DNA from 3 places in the Oceanobacillus sp. CAU 1775 genome. Region 2 is predicted to be linked to each of the others. Evidence: riboswitches for the same ligand, from Rfam matches in the RefSeq annotation. Region 2 holds a riboswitch; each other region holds the start of a gene.
The links. Region 2 has a riboswitch for S-adenosylmethionine ahead of metK (methionine adenosyltransferase). Riboswitches for the same ligand answer to the same signal wherever they lie in the genome.
Positions count from the first base shown of each region.

Region 1 (4,290 bases), on a different contig from region 2:
TATGCTCTGAATCAGAATCCATATGGGAAGAAGCAAAGGAAAAAGAAGATTTCCAAATGTTTTTACCCTATCTTGAAAAAGTTGTTGCGATGACTAAAAGATTCATTAATTATTGGGGAGAGAAAGACGGTAATGCATATAATCGTCTTCTGGACCAATACGAGCCAGGATTAACGACGGATATCATTGATGAAGTATTTGACCAATTAAAAGAAACAATCGTACCACTTGTGAAAAAAATCGGTGCACAAAATAATCAACCCGACACTTCATTTATATTTAAAGATTTTCCAATAGAAAAGCAAAATGCATTTAACTATAAAATTTTGAATCAGTTAGGGTTTGATTTTGAAGCAGGACGATTAGATGAAACCGTACATCCATTTGCGATGGGTATCAATACAGGTGATGTGAGGGTTACGACAAGTTATAAAGAAAATGACTTTCGTTCAGGGATATTTGGTACGATTCATGAATGTGGACATGCTTTATATGAACAAAATTTTGATAAAAAATTAGAAGGCTATCCAGTTGCAGATGGAACTTCAATGGGTATTCATGAGTCACAATCTTTGTTTTACGAGCATTTTATCGGCCATCACGAAGGTTTTTGGAAATATAATTATGAGAGTTTACAAGAACATTCACCGGAACAATTTGGCGATGTTTCCCTAGAAGAATTCTTACGCGCAGTTAATATTGCACAACCTTCACTTATTCGAATTGAAGCGGATGAGCTAACTTACCCACTTCATATTATGATTCGTTATGAAATTGAAAAGGAATTATTTAATGGGGATCTAGAGGTGAAAGATTTACCACAGGTTTGGAATGATAAGTATGAAGAATACCTAGGTATCCGCCCAGAAAACGATGGGGAAGGGATATTGCAAGACGTTCATTGGTCTAGTGGCTTGTTCGGGTATTTTCCATCCTATGCATTAGGATATATGTACGCTGCCCAATTAAAAAATGCAATGCTAAAGGACTTGCCAGATTTCGATTCTCTATGTGAAAAAGGAGATTTTGAGCCGATTTTACAATGGCTAACAAAACATGTCCATCAATACGGAAAAATGAAAGAACCACTAGAAATTATCCAAGACACAACAGGCGAAAGACTTAACGCCAAACACCTAGCAACATACCTAGAAGAAAAATACACAAAACTTTATAACCTATAAGATGAATCATGGGGACGGTTCTCGTGTTGCAATCATTGCAACACGAGAACCGTCCCCATGTTGCATTATATTGCGCAAAGCATGTATATAAACGAGCAAATGTAGAACAATATGTTATATGAGGTAATGAAAGGTGTCACAATTCATGAAATTAATTAGGAGGATTAAGATGGGTGTATTAAGTGGAAATCCAACAGATGAGCCGATGCATTATGGTGAAGTTTTTAGTACATGGTCATTTATATTAGTAGCTAAAGGAGCAATCGCAGGTTATCAAACACATTTAAACCACACTGGCGATGATGATTTAAAGAGATTACTTGAAGAAGCAATTCAAGGCGCACAAGAAGAAGTTAAAAAGGTTGAAGAATTATTAAAAGCAAATGGAATAGGGCTACCACCAGCACCACCAGAGCGTCCGAATGCTAACTTAGATGATATTCCAGTTGGTGCACGTTTTGCAGATCCAGAAATCTCAGCGATACTTTCAGGAAATATTGCTGCGGGACTCGTTGCTTGTAGTACAATCATGGGGCAATCCATTCGAGAAGATATCGCCATGATGTTTGGCCAGTTCCATATGCAAAAAGCACAATTAGGAGCGAAAGCACTAAAATTAAACAAAGCAAAAGGCTGGTTAATTCCACCACCATTGCATACTAAAAGTAGTTAATGAATATCTAAAATATAGTTGGCGGTTCTCCTATAAAATAGAGAATCGTCTCTTTATTTTTATAAAGCTATAGAAAGGTTTCAATTGCACTTAATAAAAATGCAATTGAAACCAATATTTATTAATAATTAAGCCTTTTGATTAATACGATAAGATGATGAAAAACCTACAGCATTTTCAATCGTATCTCCTACTGGACAGTGGTTCTCTAAAAACTCCAGGAACTCAACGACTTTTTCTTCTGGCGCATCTGTTTCAATGGAATAAGTGGAACGGATATTTGAAAACCCTGGTCGAACGTCTGCCTTGCCTAAAAATCCATCTGTATCTAAATCGCCCTCTAATTCAACTTTAAAGTCATTTAAATTAATTCCAAACTTTTCAGCATAAGTGCGTGCGACTATGGACTGGCATGCGCCAAGTGCAGACAATAGTAATTCAACAGGATTCATTGCTGTGTCAGTTCCACCAAGTGATGCGGGTTCATCAACAATTACTCGATGTTGTCTTGCTGTAGTTTCTACAAGGACCCTTTCTTTTAAATGTGCATTTGCTTTAATTACTTGTGTTGCCATCATTATCTCTCCTCAAATTTTTATTTATTCAATTCATGACAACTCGAGGAAAAAATAAAAACCCCCTTCTCAAGAAAATGAGAAGGGAGCAGAATATACGGATACCGTCCTTTCTCATCTTTAGCATAAATATAATATGCTTCTGAAATTGGCACCTTGCTATAAATAGCGGTTGCCGAGAGTTCATCGGGTCAGTCCCTCCCTCTCTCTGGATGAGTTGTCACTAATATGAATTTTATAAACGATAACATGTATAATTTCAATTGTCAAACTCTTTTTGCAACATGGGGACGGTTCTTCTGTTGCATTGAATGCAACACGAGAACCGTCCCCATGTTGCACTCTTTTAAACTTGTGTAAACCTTTTAATCTATTATATAATGGTAAGGCTTTTTGATTATTGACGTGGTTCGTAACCATCCCACGATAAAAAACTAAGGAGAGGTTTATTATGAAGACGAGGACACTTGTTGTCAATGCGCTGATTGCTGCATTGTATATTGCTGTGTCTCTACTTGTTGTGCCGTTTGGTTTTACAAATATTCAATTCCGAATCTCGGAGATCTTCAATCACTTAATTGTGTTTGATAAACGTTACTTCTTCGGAATTGTAGCAGGGGTATTTATTTATAATTATTTATTTTCCCCGCTCGGTTGGTTTGATTTAGTATTTGGAGTTGCGCATTCAGCAATTTCACTTGGTATTATTATCTTACTAGCGAAGTACATCAAGAATATATGGATCTTACTCGTTGCAAATACGCTGGTGTTTACATTCAATATGTTTATCATTGCGTTTGAACTGAATCTTGCTTTAGGATTACCATTCCTACTCACATGGTTCACAACAGCAGTTGGTGAGTTTGCAGTTCTAGCAGTAGGTATCCCATTGATTTATGCATTAAATAAACGATTGAATTTTAATCAATTAATGGATAAAAATATATATTCTTAAAAAATGAAGCAATTCTTTTTAGGGTGCAAGACGCATAACAGCGTTTTGCACTCTTTTTTGTCGTGACTCTTATTGAACTATATAATAGAGACATTCATAAATCTTAAGAAAATCTTCAGAAATTTACTAACTTAAGTTTAAGATTTACAGGCTATGATTGTTTTAGATAAGAAGTACGGAAAGAAGGGGAAGCATTGGCTAATTATAATGTATTAGTTGTAGATGATGAAAAAGAAATTCGCGATGCTATTGAAATTTATCTGAAGAATGAGGGAGTAACAGTTATCAAGGCAAAAGATGGAATCGAGGCATTAGAAATTTTACATAAACAGGAGATACACCTCATCATTTTAGATGTGATGATGCCGAGATTAGACGGTATTTCTGCCACACATAAAATACGTGAACAAAAGAATATCCCAATCATTATTTTAAGTGCAAAAACAGAGGACACGGATAAGATTCTAGGATTACAAGTTGGGGCCGATGATTATATTACAAAGCCATTCAATCCAATGGAACTTGTCGCTCGAGTAAAATCGCAGTTAAGAAGGTATGTCACGCTCGGTACATTTGAAGGTGCCACTAAAGTTATTGATTTAAATGGACTTACACTAGATGTGGCCTCGAAAGAAGTAACAGCGCATGGGGAAGTGGTGAAGCTCACGCCAATCGAATACAAAATTGTAGAGCTGCTTATGACTCATGCCGGTCGTGTTTTTTCTATTGATGATATTTATGAAAAAGTGTGGAACGAGCCAAATTACAATGCGGAAAACACGGTAGCAGTTCACATCCGTAAAATCCGTGAGAAAATTGAAATCGATTCAAAAAATCCAAGATACTTAAAGGTGGTGTGGGGCATTGGGTACAAAATGGAAAAGTAGCTTAACGACTCTACTA
Region 1 covers NZ_JBTLRO010000006.1:43,983-48,272, forward strand. Annotated here, with positions in the region: gene ACXYMZ_RS11470 (carboxypeptidase M32) at 1-1,184, shown strand, start outside; gene ACXYMZ_RS11475 (DUF3231 family protein) at 1,354-1,857, shown strand; gene ACXYMZ_RS11480 (OsmC family protein) at 1,986-2,432, opposite strand; SAM riboswitch class I at 2,544-2,651, opposite strand; PreQ1 riboswitch class I at 2,832-2,876, shown strand; gene ACXYMZ_RS11485 (QueT transporter family protein) at 2,884-3,387, shown strand; gene ACXYMZ_RS11490 (response regulator transcription factor) at 3,582-4,274, shown strand; gene ACXYMZ_RS11495 (sensor histidine kinase) at 4,252-4,290, shown strand, end outside.
Region 1: linked by a shared signal. The riboswitch ahead of ACXYMZ_RS11480 (OsmC family protein) and the one ahead of metK (methionine adenosyltransferase) in region 2 are both predicted to bind S-adenosylmethionine.

Region 2 (4,290 bases):
CACAATCGTATACATCACTGTACTATTCACATAAGTAAATAGAGTTTATCATTTTTCATAGCTGAATTGCCACGTTTAAAACATCTTCTTTCATACTCCAATGAATCGAGTTTTCAGTTACAACGTCTACTTTAATTTCAAGTAAGTCTTCCATTTCTTGTTTGAAACGAATTAAGTCAAATAGACTCCTATTCTCCTCAAATTCTACTAGTAAGTCAAGATCACTCTCAGGTCCATCCTCACGTCTTGAAACAGAGCCAAAAATCCGCACATTTTTAATACCGTGATTACCTGCTGTTTTTAAAATATTCTCACGTTTTTCTTGAAGAAGATCATGTATCATTGCACATACCCCCTCTTTATTATTATTTCTTATTACATTATAACATGCTACAAATATTGTCTGTACTTAGTAAGGTTTTTTTGTACTTTATTTATATGTTAGTGCTACCTACCTTTGAATAGTATCTATTGGATTCTTACACCCAACTTTGACCGATGTTACCTACTCCAGCATACACAAATACCATCAAATAAAGCTTCAACATTCCTATAAAAAATAGACGAACTCATTTACGAATTCGTCTACTAATCACTCGAGTATTATTTATTAAATATTAATTTACCTGCGTCAAAGCTCTCAACTCTTCAACCTTATCTACTTTCTCCCAAGGGAAGATAACATCTGTTCTGCCAAAATGTCCATAAGCAGCTGTGTCTCTATAGATTGGTTTTGTTAAATCAAGCATGCGGATGATTCCTGCGGGACGTAAATCAAAAAGTTCACGGACAGCTTGGACAAGTGTATCCTCTGAAACTTTTCCAGTTCCAAATGTATCGATTGCAATGGAAACTGGTTCAGCAACACCAATTGCATATGCTAATTGCACTTCGCATTTTCTCGCTAAGCCTGCAGCGACAATATTTTTTGCAACGTAGCGTGCTGCATAAGAAGCTGATCGGTCAACTTTTGTCGGGTCTTTCCCACTGAAAGCTCCCCCACCATGGCGAGCATAACCACCATAAGTGTCGACAATGATTTTTCGACCTGTAAGTCCTACATCACCTTGAGGCCCTCCAAGTACAAAACGTCCAGAAGGATTAATAAAATATTTCGTTCTCTCATCTAAAAGTTCTGTTGGTACGACATTATTAATAACATGCTCAATGATGTCTTTTTCAATTGTTTCGTTGGAAACTTCTTCATGATGCTGTGTAGATATAACAATTGTGTCAATCCTGACAGGCTGGTCCTGCTCATCATATTCAATGGTTACTTGTGTTTTTCCATCTGGTCGTAAGTAATCAATGATTTCTTCTTTTCGAACATCCGCTAAACGTTTGGAAAGTTTGTGTGCAAGACTTATTGGTAGTGGCATTAATTCTTCCGTTTCGTCACAAGCATAACCAAACATTAATCCTTGGTCCCCTGCTCCAATTGCATCTAAGTCTGTACCTTCCATTTTTCCTTGTCTAGCTTCTAATGCTTGATCAACCCCGCCAGCAATATCTGGGGACTGTTCATCAATTGCAGTCATTACTGCACATGTTTCTGAATCAAAGCCATATTTCGCTCGTACATAGCCAATTTCTTTAATTGTTTTGCGGACAATTGCAGGAATATCTACATATGTTTTTGTTGAAATTTCTCCTGCAACAAAAACCATGCCTGTCGTTACAACTGTTTCACAAGCTACTCGCGCATAAGGATCTTCCTTTAAAATTTCATCTAAGATGGCATCTGATATTTGATCGGACATTTTATCTGGATGTCCTTCGGTTACCGACTCTGATGTGAATAAACGACGATTTTCAGTCATGTGGTTCGTTCTCTCCTTTGTAAATTTTGTAACGAAAACCCTTTTTTATATTCAAAGTTTAAGACTATTCAAGGCAAAAAACAAAAAAATCCCTTCCTACATTCATGAGGAAAGGAAAAACCGGCCTTTCGCTCTTATTGTTCAAGGATTATTCCTTGCACCAGGTAAGCACCTTTCACGAAATCGTGAGGTTGCTGGGCTTCATCGGGTCTGTCCCTCCGCCTGCTCTGAATAAGAGAGTGTTCGCTCTTAGATAAGAGTAACCAAATGCAAGCTTATTGTCAATAAAGACTATTATTGTTACACTTTTATATGGTGATTGGTTCGTATGTTTTTTTGAAAAAAAAGCTTGTATTAGTATGGATTAATCACACCAATGTGTTATACTAATAAAAGATTTAACAAAATACTTTTATTAATAAGTGATATTTACTAAATAATACCTTCTAAAGGCAGGAGAATGATAATGAAAATGGTCGACAATTCATTGGCAAACAAACTTAATAGTCATAAAAACCTGAAGGAGAATTTATCTGTAGCAAACCTAGTAGAACGCGTATTAGAGCGTAAAGAAGGCGTATTAACTTCAACTGGTGCAGTTACAGCAACTACAGGAAAATATACTGGACGTTCCCCGGAAGATAAATTTATTGTAAAAGATGAAATTAGTGAAGATACAGTTGATTGGGGAAATGTGAATCGACCAATCGATGAAGCAACATTCGATAAATTATATCAAAAAGTCACAGACTACTTAATGGATAAAGATGAAGTTTATCAGTTTAAAGGTTTTGCTGGGGCAGATAAAAATTATCAGCTACCAATCCAAGTGTTTAATGAATTTGCTTGGCATAATCTTTTTGCTCGTCAGCTATTCATTGCACCAACTGAAGAAGAATTAGAAACACATCAGACAGAATTTACAGTTGTTTCTGCTCCAAACTTCAAGGCAGATCCAGAAGTTGACGGAACTAACTCTGAAACATTCATTATTATATCATTTAAAAAACGAATTGTACTTATTGGTGGTACGGAGTATGCTGGAGAAATTAAAAAGTCAATCTTCTCTATCATGAACTATCTATTACCACAACAAAACGTTCTTTCGATGCACTGTTCGGCAAACGTTGGCCAAGAAGGCGATGTTGCATTATTCTTCGGTCTTTCAGGTACAGGTAAAACAACACTTTCTGCAGATCCTTACCGTCGTTTAATCGGTGATGATGAGCATGGTTGGAGTCCAAACGGCGTCTTCAACATTGAAGGTGGTTGCTATGCGAAATGTTCAAACTTATCTGCTGAAAAAGAACCACAAATTTTCAATGCGATTCGTTTCGGATCTGTATTAGAGAACGTAATTATTGATGAAAAAACAAGTGAACCTGATTATGATGATACATCACTTACTGAAAATACAAGAGCAGCATACCCAGTAGAAAACATTGATAACATTGTTTCACCAAGTGTTGCTGGTCATCCAAACACAATTATTTTCTTAACGGCGGATGCATCTGGTACGTTACCGCCAATCAGTAAGTTAACAAAAGAGCAAGCAATGTATCACTTCTTAAGTGGTTACACAAGTAAACTTGCAGGTACAGAGCGTGGTGTTACAGAACCACAAGCAACATTCTCTGCATGTTTCGGTTCTCCATTCCTACCACTTGCACCAGCGAAATATGCGGATATGCTTGGTCAAAAAATTGATCAGTATGATGCAAGTGTATTCTTAGTAAATACTGGTTGGACTGGTGGTTCATATGGTGTTGGTAGCCGTATGAAATTATCTTACACACGTGCAATGATTCATGCAGCACTTGAAGGTGAGTTAAACAACATCGAAACAATTACTGATGAAGTATTTGGTTTACAAATTCCAGTACATGTTGCTGGTGTTCCCGATGAAGTTTTAGTTCCAAAGAATACTTGGGAAGACAAAACAGCATATGACGAAGCAGCAAAAGCTTTAGCTGGTGAGTTCCATAAGAACTTTGAGAAATTCAATAATGTAACTGAGTCTATTCAACAAGCAGGACCAGTTTACCAAGGAAATTAATTCGTTTCCTCATCCCAAAAAGGATTTTATATATGAGTGAAAATTCTCAGCGAACCTTGCTGAACCCCATTCTCGATTTTAGAGAATGGGGATTTTTTTGTGCTCAAAAGGATAATGTGATGTTCGCTGTGATTAGCCTCAGTACATCGAATGCTAAATCGGGCTGCTGAAGACTAAAATAAAAGACTTTTTGGAAGTTCTCGAATCTGAATTGTGAACTTCAGCATATTCTGTGACGACTTCAGCATATTGTGTTGCAAGTTCAGCGTAAATTGTGTCCACTTCAACATATTCTGTGACAACTTCAGCATCCATCCAATATACACTCTAAAATCCATCAAAAAAGCCAACTCACACCAAAATGGAAGCTAGCTATATATTTTCGTGCGGGTAATTGTGAACTTCAGGATTTTC
Region 2 covers NZ_JBTLRO010000005.1:102,989-107,278, forward strand. Annotated here, with positions in the region: gene ACXYMZ_RS10110 (nucleotidyltransferase family protein) at 56-343, opposite strand; gene metK (methionine adenosyltransferase) at 618-1,820, opposite strand; SAM riboswitch class I at 1,952-2,058, opposite strand; gene pckA (phosphoenolpyruvate carboxykinase (ATP)) at 2,287-3,876, shown strand; gene ACXYMZ_RS10125 (hypothetical protein) at 4,030-4,191, opposite strand.

Region 3 (4,290 bases), on a different contig from region 2:
TCCATCTATATAATCTAAATCATAGCCTGTAGTCTCTACAGTTTCCTCAAGAAACGGTATATGTTGGAAGTAGTTAGCATCTAAGCTACCTTCTTCTAAATCTTCATTTGGTAATACATAATCTTGGTAAGGTTCAATTGTGATAAAGATTCCTTCTTCTTCAAGTAAAGGTTTTGCCTGTTCTAAAATTTCAGCGTGTGGTGTACTTGATGCTCCAATTACAAGCTCAACTCTTTCCTCTTCTTGTGCTTCACCATTTGTATTATCCTCTGTATCAGCACCTGTATCCGTTTCGTTATCACTGCTTCCACAAGCAGCTAACAGTAAAATAAATGACAATAAAATAAATCCTAAAATTCTTTTCATTTTTTTCTCTCCTTAAGTAATTTATATTTTATCTTTTATCTAACTTATTAGTGATATAATCCCCAATAAATTGAATAATAAAGACGATAACTAAAATAATGATCGTACATGCGAAGACTAAATCAAAATCTCTTCTCTGAAATCCATAGAAGTATGCGTAGTCTCCTAAGCCTCCCGCTCCGATTAATCCAGCCATTGCCGTATAACCAATAAGTGCGATTGTTGTTACGGTTATGCCAGAAACAAGGGCAGGCATCGATTCAGGAAGTAAAACTTTGAAAATAATCGTTCTTGTTTTTGCACCAATCGATTTTGCAGCCTCGATAACTCCTTTATCAACTTCTTTAAATGCAATTTCTACTAGCCTCGCATAGAAGGGAGCAGTACTTATAATTAGTGCTGGTAAAGCTGCGGTAGGACCTCTTAATGTCCCCAATAAGAAGTTTGTAAAAGGGAATAAAAGAATTATTAAAATAATAAAGGGAATCGAACGAAAGATATTAACAATTCCGCCAGTAGTGACATTAATTATTTTATTTTCCCAAATGCCACCCTTTGTTGTTAAAAATAAAAGTAAACCAAGAGCAATTCCAAATACTACCGTTCCTATTAAGGAAGCAAATGTCATATATAGTGTTTCGTTTGTTGCTGTAATAAGTTCATCAACTTTTAAATTTTCAAGCATTTTCTATAACCTCCAGCTCTACAGAGGTTTCTGCTTTAACAGAAGCAATTGCTTTAGAAACTTCTGCTTCATCACCAATCATTTGTACAAATAATGTTCCATAACTACCTGCTTGCGTATTCGTTATTTTACCCTGGAGAATATTTATATCGATCGCATATTGTTTTGCTAATCTACTTATTAAAGCTTGATTCGCTTGCTCTCCAATAAACTGAAGCTTCAACAATTTCCCACTTGGATTTGCACGAATAATACTATCTAAATCATTATCCTCTTCACTCATCCCCATAATCTGACCAACAAATTTCTTTGTCACATCTTGAGTAGGGTGTAAGAAAACATCTAATACGTTTCCAAGTTCAACGATTTCTCCGTTTTCCATTACAGCAACACGGTGACATATTTTACGAATCACTTGCATTTCATGAGTAATTAATATAATCGTTAATCCCAATCGTTTGTTGATATCAACTAGCAATTCTAAGATGGAATTCGTTGTCTCGGGATCTAGCGCAGATGTTGCTTCGTCACAAAGTAAGAGCTTCGGTTTATTCGCTAGTGCACGAGCTATCCCAACACGCTGCTTCTGCCCACCACTTAGTTGTGAAGGATAAGCACTTTCGCGACCAGTTAACCCAACTAGATCAATTAATTCCTGTACTCTTGTTTCTCTCTCCTGCTTATTCACCCCAGCTATTTCGAGAGGAAATGCAATGTTTTCAGCAACTGTTCGTGACCAGAGTAGGTTAAAGTGTTGAAAAATCATGCCGATATCTTGTCTTGCAACCCTTAGTTCATCGGGTTTTAGTGAAGTGATATCTTTTTCACTAATTTTAATACTACCAGTCGATGGCTCTTCTAAACGGTTGATCAAACGTACGAATGTACTTTTTCCTGCTCCACTATAGCCAATTACACCGAAGATTTCACCGTCTTTTATTTCAAGGTTCAAATCATCAACCGCGGTGATTTGCTTGTCTTTTGTGGAATATACTTTACTTAAACCTTTAATCGAAATCAATACCGTTTCTCCTCTCTAAAAAATATACTAAAAAACGCCTTCCTGTTAGAGAACAGAAAGGCGTAGGAAATTTAAATATACGCTACCGTTCCCTCATCTTTCAATAAATTGCAGGATTTGGCACCTTTCAATATAAAATTGAAGGTTGCCGCAGTTTCAAAGGGCCAGTCCCTCCACCGCTCATGATAAGAGATATTTAGTTATTAAATTGATTAGAAATAATAGTAGCATTACAATTCCTTATTGTCAACAAAGATTATACTTGACTGAATAATTCTGGTTTATATTTCAATAAATAACGATATATATTTCCAGTTGAATGCAAAGTATAGACCTTTTCTTTCACTTCATGATTTTCCATAATAAATAGACAAGGTACCTGTTCAACTTTATGTTCATGCATAAATTCCTCTTCGAAATTCGCATTCATTTCATAAAAAATCGTTTGTTTATGAATGGCTTCAATATTTTCAAGCATTGCTCGAGCAACACTACATGTACCACAAAATGGGGTATAAATAAATAAAATATAATTACCAGATTGTAACTCTTCCGTTGATATTTCCTGCATAAACTCACCCTAAATTAAAATTTATTAAATTAGATATAGTGTTCTCACTGTAAAGCGTTTTGCTAATAATAAAGAAGCAAGGACTTTATGTGGCGTAGTAGCTACCTCGCGATAATCACTATTTATATAAATATGTTCTGCGTGAGGCAACTCTCTAGCCAATTGCTTTCTAAGCTTATTACCTTGTTTATCCTCATCAACTAAAATATACACATCATTTTCGTCTAAAAGATAAGTCTCTAATAATTCATCAAAACGATGAAGACTGAGAGAACCATTCGTACAGATAATTGTTACATCTTCATCAAGGACCTCTTCGACTTTTCGCTTATCTGTTAAACCCTCAACAATAATTACCTTTTCAGGTTCATAATTCATCATCTCATTGCTCCCCTTATCTAAGCAAGCAGTTTGCTCGTTTGAGTTTATAAATAATAGAGACTTTTCCTTCATTCTTTTAGTATATGAAAGACAAAGGGCTAACCATACATGAAATTGTATTGTTAGCCTGCTTAAAATATTATTTAGTTAATGAAAATTAGTCCTCGTCGATAACCTCTTGATATTGTTCCGCAGTTAGAAGGTTGTCTAACTGGCTTTCGTCATCAAGTTCGACAACAATCATCCATGCTTCTTCGTATGGTGACTCATTTACTAATTCAGGGCTGTCGTCAAGCTCTTCGTTTACTTCAACCACTTTACCACTTACAGGAGCATATAATTCTGAAACAGTTTTAACTGACTCTACACTTCCGAATGATTCTTCTACATCAATCGTATCATCAACTTCAGGGAGTTCAACAAACACAATATCTCCTAATTCATCTTGTGCAAAATCTGTAATGCCGATACGTACTTTATTTCCCTCTTTTTTAATCCACTCATGTTCTTTTGAATAAAGTAATCCTTCTGGTAAACTCATATTCACTGCCACCCTTTCAATTATCTTATTATTTTAACTATACAATGGAATAGATATAAAGTAAAACAAGAGTTTACTCTTTATTTCCACGTCTCTTCGTAAATTTCTTCTTTAAAACCAACCGTTACTTTCATTCCGTTTGTTGCGATTGGGCGTTTAATTAACATTCCATCAGATGCAAGGATCTCGGCCATTTCTTCTAATGATGCATCTTTAATTTTATCTTTAATATTTAGTTCTCTGTATTTCTTACCGCTAGTATTAAAGAATTTCTTAGCTGGCAACTCACTTTTTTCAATAAGTTCGATAAGTTCCTCTTTCGTTGGAGTATCCTCAACAATATGAACCGCTTCATATGCAACATCATTATCTTCAAACCATTTTTTTGCTTTCTTGCATGTCCCACAATTTGGGTACCAATAAAAAGTAAGACTCATTATAAAATTACCCCTCATTTCGATTTCATTTTTCAAATATAGTTTATCATACAACGTTCGTTCATTACATTAAAAGCATTTTTAGGCATCGAAACTATGGTAGAACCCATTAAATGACTATTAGTATAGATCATCGTTTAAATTAAAATAACAGCGCATAGCCAAAAGCTACACGCTGTTATCTATATAAAAATTAAATTACATACGTTTCTTTATCGATGATCGCTTTCGCAATTTCACGTTTTTTCTCTACAACATTTGTTGGATTGTGACGTGTTAATTTGCGTA
Region 3 covers NZ_JBTLRO010000004.1:54,957-59,246, reverse strand. Annotated here, with positions in the region: gene ACXYMZ_RS08185 (MetQ/NlpA family ABC transporter substrate-binding protein) at 1-366, opposite strand, end outside; gene ACXYMZ_RS08180 (methionine ABC transporter permease) at 395-1,051, opposite strand; gene ACXYMZ_RS08175 (methionine ABC transporter ATP-binding protein) at 1,044-2,072, opposite strand; SAM riboswitch class I at 2,163-2,264, opposite strand; gene ACXYMZ_RS08170 (thioredoxin family protein) at 2,329-2,643, opposite strand; gene ACXYMZ_RS08165 (toprim domain-containing protein) at 2,668-3,024, opposite strand; gene gcvH (glycine cleavage system protein GcvH) at 3,182-3,565, opposite strand; gene ACXYMZ_RS08155 (arsenate reductase family protein) at 3,646-4,002, opposite strand; gene ACXYMZ_RS08150 (acyl-CoA dehydrogenase family protein) at 4,196-4,290, opposite strand, start outside.
Region 3: linked by a shared signal. The riboswitch ahead of ACXYMZ_RS08175 (methionine ABC transporter ATP-binding protein) and the one ahead of metK (methionine adenosyltransferase) in region 2 are both predicted to bind S-adenosylmethionine.